2 regions of the Synechococcus sp. PCC 7335 genome follow, and region 2 is predicted to be linked to the other one. Evidence: predicted binding sites of a transcription regulator. Region 2 holds the regulator's gene; the other holds the start of a gene.

The links. The regulator NtcA, encoded in region 2, controls nitrogen genes in cyanobacteria. The targets are predictions, from matches to a motif close to GTANCNNNNGNTAC.
Region 1: the regulator NtcA is predicted to act here: its motif matches at 1,782-1,795, upstream of S7335_RS01145 (MSMEG_0572/Sll0783 family nitrogen starvation response protein).

The regions. Positions count from the first base shown of each region.
Region 1 covers NZ_DS989904.1:268,785-273,546, reverse strand. Annotated here, with positions in the region: gene S7335_RS28700 (LuxR C-terminal-related transcriptional regulator) at 1-143, shown strand, start outside; gene S7335_RS01150 (MSMEG_0569 family flavin-dependent oxidoreductase) at 191-1,507, opposite strand; gene S7335_RS01145 (MSMEG_0572/Sll0783 family nitrogen starvation response protein) at 1,852-2,334, shown strand; gene S7335_RS01140 (Nit6803 family nitrilase) at 2,440-3,534, shown strand; gene S7335_RS01135 (MSMEG_0568 family radical SAM protein) at 3,623-4,753, shown strand.
Region 2 covers NZ_DS989904.1:1,443,120-1,447,881, reverse strand. Annotated here, with positions in the region: gene fusA (elongation factor G) at 1-1,085, opposite strand, end outside; gene S7335_RS06425 (peroxiredoxin-like family protein) at 1,331-2,170, opposite strand; gene ntcA (global nitrogen regulator NtcA) at 2,620-3,291, shown strand; gene S7335_RS06415 (DUF3084 domain-containing protein) at 3,389-4,762, shown strand, end outside.

The DNA of each region.
Region 1 (4,762 bases), 1.2 Mb from region 2:
GGTTGCGCGATCGCGAAATCTCCAAACAGCTATTTATCAGTGAGCGCACTGTCAAGTTTCACACCAGAAACATGTTGGGAAAGCTAGGCGTTAGAACTCGAACCCAGGCCGTTTTCAGGGCTACCAAACAAGGCTGGCTATAGCTGGCTATGAAAGTGCGAGTCGCTAGAAAGAGTGGACTAAGCGCGGTCTATGATCCAATCGCCACTTCATTAATTGCCTCATAACGACCCGGTTGTGAGAGTTTTAATCCACGATGTCTAAGCTCAATGCAGTGTTCGATACAGTCAGCAAGGTGCTCGGCATCGTGAGCTACCCCAGAAAAACGCCCCGACCCCCAGGTGTACAGCCAGGGCAGTCCAATAAAATACAGCCCCTCTACTGTCGTTACACCCCGCTGATGCGTCGGGTAGCCTTTCCCATCAAACGCAGGAATCTCTATCCAGCTAAAATCCATATGATAGCCGGTTGCCCAAATGACGGTATTGATGCCAGCGGCTTCAAGATCGATCAAGGTCGGTGTGTCATTCGGTTGCCACACGGGTTCATAGGGAGGATCAACCACAGCTTCTATGTTGTTCTTCTCTATGTACTGATCGATGGTTCTTTTAATACTTTCGGCTACTTCATCTGCTTGATCAAGATTCTTTTTTAGATCGTCTTTTAAAGTCAGCCGAGTTCCCTCAATAGATTTCAGTTTGCCGTAGAGTCGCATTCCTTCTGTTGCAAACTGCCGCAGATCGATCTCTCTACCCCCGCCACGCCCTGTGACATAGTGATTTGTCTTTTTCCGAACGGCTTCCTTTTGCGGGTGTTCATCTACAGTAATGTCGTAGTAGCCTAGCTGATCTAGCCACTCGACGACATCTTTACCTCTATATTGCCGGGGCGATCGCGGTGCTCCACCAACACACAGATGTACCTGCCTACCCGCTAGATGCAGATCTTCTGCAATCTGACATCCCGACTGACCCGTGCCTACGACTAGCACATCTCCTGCCGGTAGATCCGCTGGCTTCTTATATGCTGAAGAATGAAGCTGTAAAACACTTTCAGGTAAAGCCTCACTTATAGTCGGAATCTTAGGAATATGATATCCACCTGTCGCAACGACAACCTGATCAGCTGTATATATTCCTGCCGAGGTCGTTACCTTGAAAACAGCATTGCTGGGTTCTTCCTCAACTTTCTCTACCGCAACCCCTTCTCTAATGTTAGCTTCAAAAAACTGGGCATAATCTTGAACATATTGAACAATCTTACGCTTTCCCATGAAGCCATCAGGGTCGTCACCTGAATACGCATACCCTGGTAGTACGCACTGCCAATTAGGCGTAACTAGACAGAAAGAATCCCATCGCTTAGCTTCCCAAGAATGAGCAACGCTATGCTTCTCAAAGATGATATTTTCAATGCCTCGCTGCTTTAGGCAGTAGCTGACAGATAGCCCTGCTTGGCCACCGCCAACAATAACAACTGGATAGTGCGTAGTCGTTGATAAGCTCATAAGCAGTTAGGCAAACGCTGTGTGAGAACAAGCACCTCAAAACAGATGCCATAGAAGCAGAAAAGATTATTTCACTGAAGACTATTTATCAACCATAGAAAGACCTTTAGAATAGCCTTGTATCAGACGTTACAGAATCGAAAAGCCTCACTCTTTTAACAGTGTCGCTTTGAAGAATTACCTGTCTTTTCGTGCAGGCTGATGTCTTCAATAAGTCGTAAGCGACTATCTTGAAGTAGTTTGTCCTGTCTCAATAGTCAGACTCTATCTATCTGTAGCAATAGATACTGGAAAAGGTGCTTCGACCACTTACGGTGTGGACAGATATTTGGGAGTAATGACATATGCCAGCTGTAACAACGCCAGCGCATCAGAGTGGTGACTTTTTTGTAGATTATGAAGAGAAAGTATTTCCTGATGTTCAGGCAGAACCTGGCGAAAAGGCACTAGTAACCTTTCATACGGTTGCGTTTGAAGGTTCTATTGGACTAGTGAATCTGTTGCAAGTTAGCCGTCTGATTAGCAAAGGATTCGAGACTTCTGTATTGTTGTACGGGCCTGGGGTAACGCTAGGTGTACAGCGCGGCTTTCCTAAGTTGGGGGATGAGGCCTTCCCTGGACATATGGCCATGAACAATCGGGTTGAAAAGGTGATTGCAGATGGGGCTAAGGTCTATGCCTGTCGGTTCGCGCTGCAGGCATTGTACGGGCACGGTGAGCCTTCTTTGATTCCTGGCATTACGCCCATTAACCCCAAAGATGTTTTAGATATCGTACTCATGCATCGTAAAGAAGGTGCGTTTATATTAGATACTTGGACGATGTAGGACTGTGGCTCAATACCCACTCTAGTCCGCTGTAGAAGGGGTATTAACGTTAGAGAAGCAACGCCACAATTATCAAGAGAGCCTGTTCACTAAGCAGCATTTACTATGGATTACTCTAAAACAGTAAAAGCTGCCGCCGTACAGCTTTCACCTGTGTTACATAGTCAGTCGGGTACGGTAGAAAAAGTGCTCAAGGCGATTGGTGAAGCTGCCAAAGAAGGCGTAGATCTGATTGTTTTTCCTGAGACCTTTATCCCTTACTATCCTTACTTCTCTTTTGTGCTGCCGCCCGTGCTGATGGGCAAAGAACATATGAGACTCTATGAGGAGGCAGTAGTTGTCCCGGGTCCTGTGACTGACGCAGTTGGTCAGGCAGCTCGCGTACATCAGATGGTAATTGTTCTAGGCGTGAACGAAAGGGATAAGGGCTCACTTTACAACACTCAGCTCGTTTTCGACGCAACAGGTGAGTGTGTGTTGAAGCGCCGGAAGCTAACACCGACCTATCACGAACGGATGGTATGGGGACAGGGCGATGGGTCTGGGTTGCAGGTGTGTGAGACAGCAGTTGGACGATTGGGTACGTTGGCCTGTTGGGAGCATTACAATCCGCTTGCCCGCTATAGTCTGATGACAGGGCATGAACAAATTCACTGCGGCCAGTTTCCTGGCTCAATGGTGGGTGATATTTTCAGTGAACAAACTGAAGTGACAATGCGTCATCACGCTCTAGAGTCAGGCTGTTTTGTTGTGAATTCGACGGGCTGGCTATCGCCTGCGCAGGTAGAACAGATTGCGCCGACTGAGGCGTTACAAAAGGTACTGCAAGGTGGGTGCTATACGACGATTATTAGTCCGGAAGGGGTCCATTTAGCAGAGCCGATTCGAGAAGGAGAGGGCATGGCGATCGCTAGCCTAGATTTCTCTTTGATCACCAAACGTAAGCGTATGATGGATTCTGTGGGTCACTATGCGAGACCCGATCTGCTCCAGCTCAAGATCAATACATCTGCCTACTCAGCTATCAACCAGGTTACTCATGAGAAGAGGGACTCGCAGCCTTTAGACTCTTCTGCAGTAGAAGGACTTGAAGGTCTTCAAGAAGACGCTGACTATTCTGTTGGAATCCCTATTTCTTCAAATAGTTCCGATTCTTCTACCCGTCGCCTAGAGCGGCTCTCTTCAAAGAGCAACGACTAAATCAACTAGGCGTCTCTTCTTTATTCTCAGATTATTCCTATTTATTCTCAGATTATTTTGTCGACCTATGTCCAAATCAGTTCCCTACATGCGAAGTAGTCTGCTATCCGCTGAGCCATTAAACGCACAACATATCATTACTGACCTGCAATCTAGAGGGCTCAACCTAGCGACATCTGAGATAGGGGCAGCCGGACGAAAAGGCGGTGCGGGTCCTTCTGATCATAAAGCGGTAACGATTGGCCGGACAACTGTAATGGTGCCTGTTTACACTGATGGTGCAGCCCAGTCTCCCTACCGAGTAGATATTGATTCCTCAACCGGTCAGTCTTATTTAGCAAAGAACAATCAAGTGATTAGTCCGCTTGACTTTCCACGTCAGCCTAAGTTTTACGGTTTGCACACCGCTGATGGCATCCCCTACTCGAAGATCGCGCTGTTGCATAGCAACAATGTACTAGCAACAACAGTTTTGCAAGCCTGCATTCGATACGAGAATCGTAAAACGGCCTGTCAGTTTTGTGCGATTGGTCAGTCTTTAGAAAGCGATCGCACGATTGCTAAGAAAACGCCTGAGCAACTAGCCGAAGTTGCTGAAGCTGCTGTTCGTCTTGACCAGGTAGAGCACATGATTATGACGACAGGCACCCCAAATACAACAGATAGAGGTGCCGCCTATCTAACCGACTGTGCTCAAGCCATCAAAGCAAAAGTCTCTTTGCCTATTCAGGCACAGTGCGAGCCGCCCGATGATTTTCGATGGTTTGATCGAATGCACTCGGCTGGGATAGATAGCTTAGGAATGCATCTAGAAGCCGCAGATCCGACAGTTCGAGCAAGAATCATGCCCGGAAAGGCAAAGGTGCCACTTAGCTACTATTTTGAAGCATTCTCGGCGGCTGTCAAAGTCTTTGGTCGAGGACAGGTAAGTACTTACTTGCTTGCAGGATTAGGTGATAGTAAGGATACTTTGCTTTCGGTGAGTGAGCGACTGATTCAGTTAGGCGTCTATCCATTTGTAGTGCCGTTTGTTCCGATTGTAGGCACGCCCTTGGCACAAACGCCTCCACCGGATAGTGGACTAATGTTTGAGCTTTATCAGCGCATTGCACAGATGCTGAGAGATGCGAATCTATTATCTAGCGAGATGAAAGCAGGGTGTGCGAAATGTGGGGCCTGCTCGGCTCTCTCTAACTTTGAGCAGTCTAACTTTGAGTAGTCTGGCTTT
Region 2 (4,762 bases):
TCTTCTCTAGAGTTAGCATGCATCTCGACTAGGCGACCCACTCGTTCAGTTTTACCCGTAAAGGTATTGAGGATCGTATCGCCTTTGCTAAGCGTGCCAGAGTAGATCCGAGTAAAGGTAAGAGCGCCATAGCGGTCATCCATAATCTTGAACGCTAGTGCCCGTAACGGTGCATCAGGAGTGACTTTTGCCACCTCACCCGTCTCATTACCTTCGAGGTCTACCTCAGGCTGAGGCTTCACTTCGGTTGGGTTAGGTAGGTAGTCGACAACCGCATCGAGTACGTTCTGTACGCCCTTGTTCTTAAAGGAAGAACCGCAGTAAGTAGGGAAGAACGCTAATTCACGAGTACCTTTTCGGATACAGCGCTTAAGCGTATCGATGTCTGGCTCATTCCCTTCGAGGTAAGCTTCCATAACCTCGTCGTCCATTTCAATTGCTGACTCGACCAGCATTTCGCGATACTCAGCGACCTTTTCCACCATGTCTTCGGGAACGTCAGTGAGTTCATAGTTCATTGGGTCGCCAGAATCATCCCAGATCCAAGCTTTTTGAGTTAGCAAATCAACCACGCCGACAAAGCCGTCTTCGATACCGATAGGCAGCACCATGACCAAAGGCTTAGCCGCTAGGATATCCTCTACCTGCTTGACGACGCTGTAGAAGTCGCCACCGGTACGATCAAGCTTATTAACATAGATAATGCGAGCTACTTTCGAGTCGTTTGCGTAGCGCCAGTTGGTTTCGGACTGAGGCTCTACGCCACCAGAGGCACAGAATACTCCGATGCCGCCATCAAGTACCTTCAAAGAACGGTACACCTCGATGGTGAAGTCTACGTGTCCGGGCGTGTCAATAATATTAAGCTGATGGTCGTCCCAGAAGCAGGTTGTCGCTGCAGACTGAATGGTGATACCGCGCTCTTGCTCTTGGTCCATGAAGTCTGTAGTTGCCGCACCATCATGAACTTCACCAATCTTATGGATTTTACCGGTGAGCTTCAAGATTCTTTCAGTAGTAGTCGTCTTACCTGCGTCTACATGGGCAAAGATACCGATATTCCGGTATTTGGTCAGGTCTTTCATGGTGATTTTGGTTAGTTGAGTGATAAAAACTGAAAGCACACCACACCTTAGATTAAGGAGGTGGTGCTTACAAGTGCGGTGAACAAGCCTCACACCCTTTTATTGAGCGTTAAAGGCGTCTCGTTAGCGGCGTAACTAACCTTCAACGAGACGCCTTCATGTAAGGGGTCTGCAAAAGTGTGTCGGATAGCTCAATAGTGCTGCTAATGGATGTGGTAGTGGTACCAACTGTTAAACATTGTAAATTATATTGCCCTACTCGTAGCGATCGGTTTCCCGTCTGCTGCTTGCCGGTAGTCAGCAACGTAATTCTCTAAGAATGATAGTGGATCGCTCATGTTTTCTGCGAATCCAAGAATATTGTGATCGCGCCACTCATAGACTATCTCTGGAGCGCTCCCACTACTAGCGCCAATCAAGAACGTCGCTCCGCGCTGCGTGAGATACATCGCATCCGGCATATACGTTTGCCAATTACTCAAGACTTCGCTCATATTCCGCAGCCGCAAGGTCGCTAGCTCAAAAGGCCGTTGAAAACCTTTGCCGCCTGCTAATTTAAAGGCGTCGCCGCTGAGTGCGGGGAGTGGCTTCGCTTTGATTACTTCATCATCAGAGATTAGCTGCGGGGCAGATCTATCGCCAATATAGCCACGAAAGACTTCTTTGAGTGTGCCAGGGCTGCCGATGCCAGCGCACATCAGTAGCAGGTTGAGATAGCCACTTTGCCTAGTGCTCAGCCCTGGAAACGAGACAGATAGTCCCTTGTACAAGCTCAGTTGGCGATGGATTGCAGCAGTCGGGTCTATATATAGATGCTCTGGAGGAAACCCTGTATAGTCGCAGAATTTTTGTCCAGCGGTGCGATCGCCAATGGCAACCGCTCTTACTTGGATATTCGCAGCTTCTATGTACGGGCGCTCACGCTGCAACCACCAAGCGTACTCCAACGTATCGAAATCTCCCAGAACTGGCCATACTAGCGCTAGCGTCCACCGGGAAGAGTGGCACGATTGTAACAGCGACCCTAGTTTTCCATCACTGACCCGTTGAAATTCGGCCTCATTTAAACAGGAGTAGGCGTTCATATGATTAGGATTCAATAGAATTAAAACAAGGCGATGAATAGTGCGACGAATAGTCTGACCTTATACTTTGGCTTTGCTTCATGCACGGCGCTTTGCCTGTCAGGTTAGCTGTTGTTGCTGTTATTGTCACTTGAAGCTTTAGAGGATATCTCTTTTCCCGACTCACACAATCTCACACGATAAAGACAGCGGTTCTCTTTGAGCTACCACCAGAACATCATCAGATAGACCTTTCAGCTGCGCTAGGGCATCTTACGCTGATGAGCTGCACACGAATCGTGAATGTATCTTGTGCTTTTCGATACAAACTGTTACTGATGGCATGGGCTTTAGTGTTATGTAGCATAGTGAGCTTCTCGTAACATTTGAGTTTTGCTCTCGTAAAAGCCTTGACTTTTCAACATGCATAGGCCAGCTTAGCCCCGAAATCCCTCTTAATTCTTGTCATCATGGTTGCAGTTCCCAGTTCGCCAATTTCTGATATGTTTCGCTCGTTTGCGGGAGGAACTTTGCCGCCGGTCGTTGAATCGTATGAGCGCAATAAGACGATTTTCTTCCCTGGGGATCCGGCTGAGCGAGTGTATTTTTTAACAAAAGGGGCGGTGAAGCTTTCTCGGGTATACGAGGCAGGTGAAGAAATAACGGTCGCTCTACTGCGTGAGAACAGCGTGTTTGGCGTACTTTCTCTAATTACAGGCGATCGCTCGGACCGGTTTTATCACGCAGTGGCCTTTACGCCGGTTGAGCTTATGTCTTTGCAGGCCGATCAGATGAGCGTGGCACTGAAAGAGCATCCTGAGCTTTCGGCGATGATGCTGCGGGGTCTGTCATCGCGAATCTTACAAACTGAAATGATGATTGAAACTCTGGCCCATCGAGATATGGGGTCGCGCCTAGTAAGCTTCTTGCTCATTCTATGTCGTGATTTTGGAGTACCTGGGAATGAAGGGATCACGGTTGATCTAAAGCTGTCTCACCAGGCGATCGCCGAGGCAATCGGTTCTACACGGGTAACGGTGACTCGTCTACTAGGCGATCTGCGCGAGCAGGGAATGATCTCTATCCACAAGAAAAAAATTACAGTTCATGACCCGGTAACGCTGTCTCAGCAGTTCACCTAGTGGCAAGCGCATAGAGACGAGTGTCTTCGCTTCTCAAGACAATCAGTTACTATCTTGATGCGAGTGATGCGATTTTCTTGCGGCCACACAGGGATGAATGACTGGATTTATATTACTTTTTGCAGTGGCTTGTTTGGGCGGTGTGATTGCTACGGTGGGCGATCGCATCGGCATGAAGGTGGGCAAATCTCGCCTGAGTTTGTTCAACCTGCGTCCGCGTCAGACGGCGACGCTAGTCAGCGTGGTCACTGGAATGGTGGCCTCTTTTTCCACGCTAATGCTGCTGATTGCACTAGATGGCCAACTGCGAAAAGGATTGTTCCAGCTCGATGACATTCAGCAAGAACTGTCCCAAGCTCAAAGAGATTTAGAATCGGCGGTCAATGAGCGAGAGAGCGTAGAAGGGACACTAGAAGAATCGAGGCAGCTACAGTCAGAGGCGCAAGACAGACTTAGGCAAACAAATCGATCTTTACGGACGGCGATCGCCAGAGAAGAAGAAACCCTTAGCAGCCTAATTGAGACACAAGACCAGCTGGAGAGCGTCTCGGCCCAAATCGGAAGTCTGCGCGATGAAATTGGCGGACTGCGGTCCGAGCGGCAGCAGCTAATCGAAGAACGAGCAGCCGTGCGCTCCCAAATTGAGCAGCGTGACCAGGCCCTGCGCTCACGTGATCAAGAACTACAATCACGTGACCAACAGATCGCCCAGCGCGATCAAGAGATTGAGGAACGTGCCCGCCGCCTCAACGATCTCCAAGCTCAGCAAACGCTGCTCACCGAAGAAATTGCCCGCCTAGACGATGAATTTCAGGTTTTACGCTTAGGCAATGTGGCGATTCGCCGAAATGAGACCTTAGCGGTTACGCTAGCGCGTTCTGATTCTGAAGAAGCCGCTCAGCGGGCAGTAGAAGCTGCCCTAGTTCAAGCCAATGCGATCGCGTTGCGAAGTATCTGGCCTGGACTAGAGGAGGTTGAAGACTTTGTCATCCAGTTCGATCCTGATATTGTCCAACAGATTATCGAAACAACGATAGATGCTAGAAGCTATATCATCAGAGTCTCCTCAGCCGCTAACTATGTAGTAGGTGAACCTTGCGTAGGCGAAATCTTGAATGGGGGGGGCGAACCCTGTTTACAGGTCAACCTAGAAGCACCTGTGAACGAAATTCGATATATCCCTGGCGAAACGGTTGCCTCTGTGCAAGTAACTCAAGAAGATCTGACCGATGAAGACCTAGCAGAACGCTACAGGGCCTTGCAGGTGCGCGCCGAAATTCAAGCTAGAAGAGACGGTATTGTCTACTTCAATCCAATTGTTGCTAGGGGGCTAACTGATCCGGTCGTAGATTTTTTGCGGCAGGTACAAGTTTACGATCAGCCCATAGAAATTCAGGCGATCGCAAGCCAATCGACTTACACCATAGGCCCAGTCTATTTGGAGCTAGCTGCCGTCCAGCGAGATCGGGTG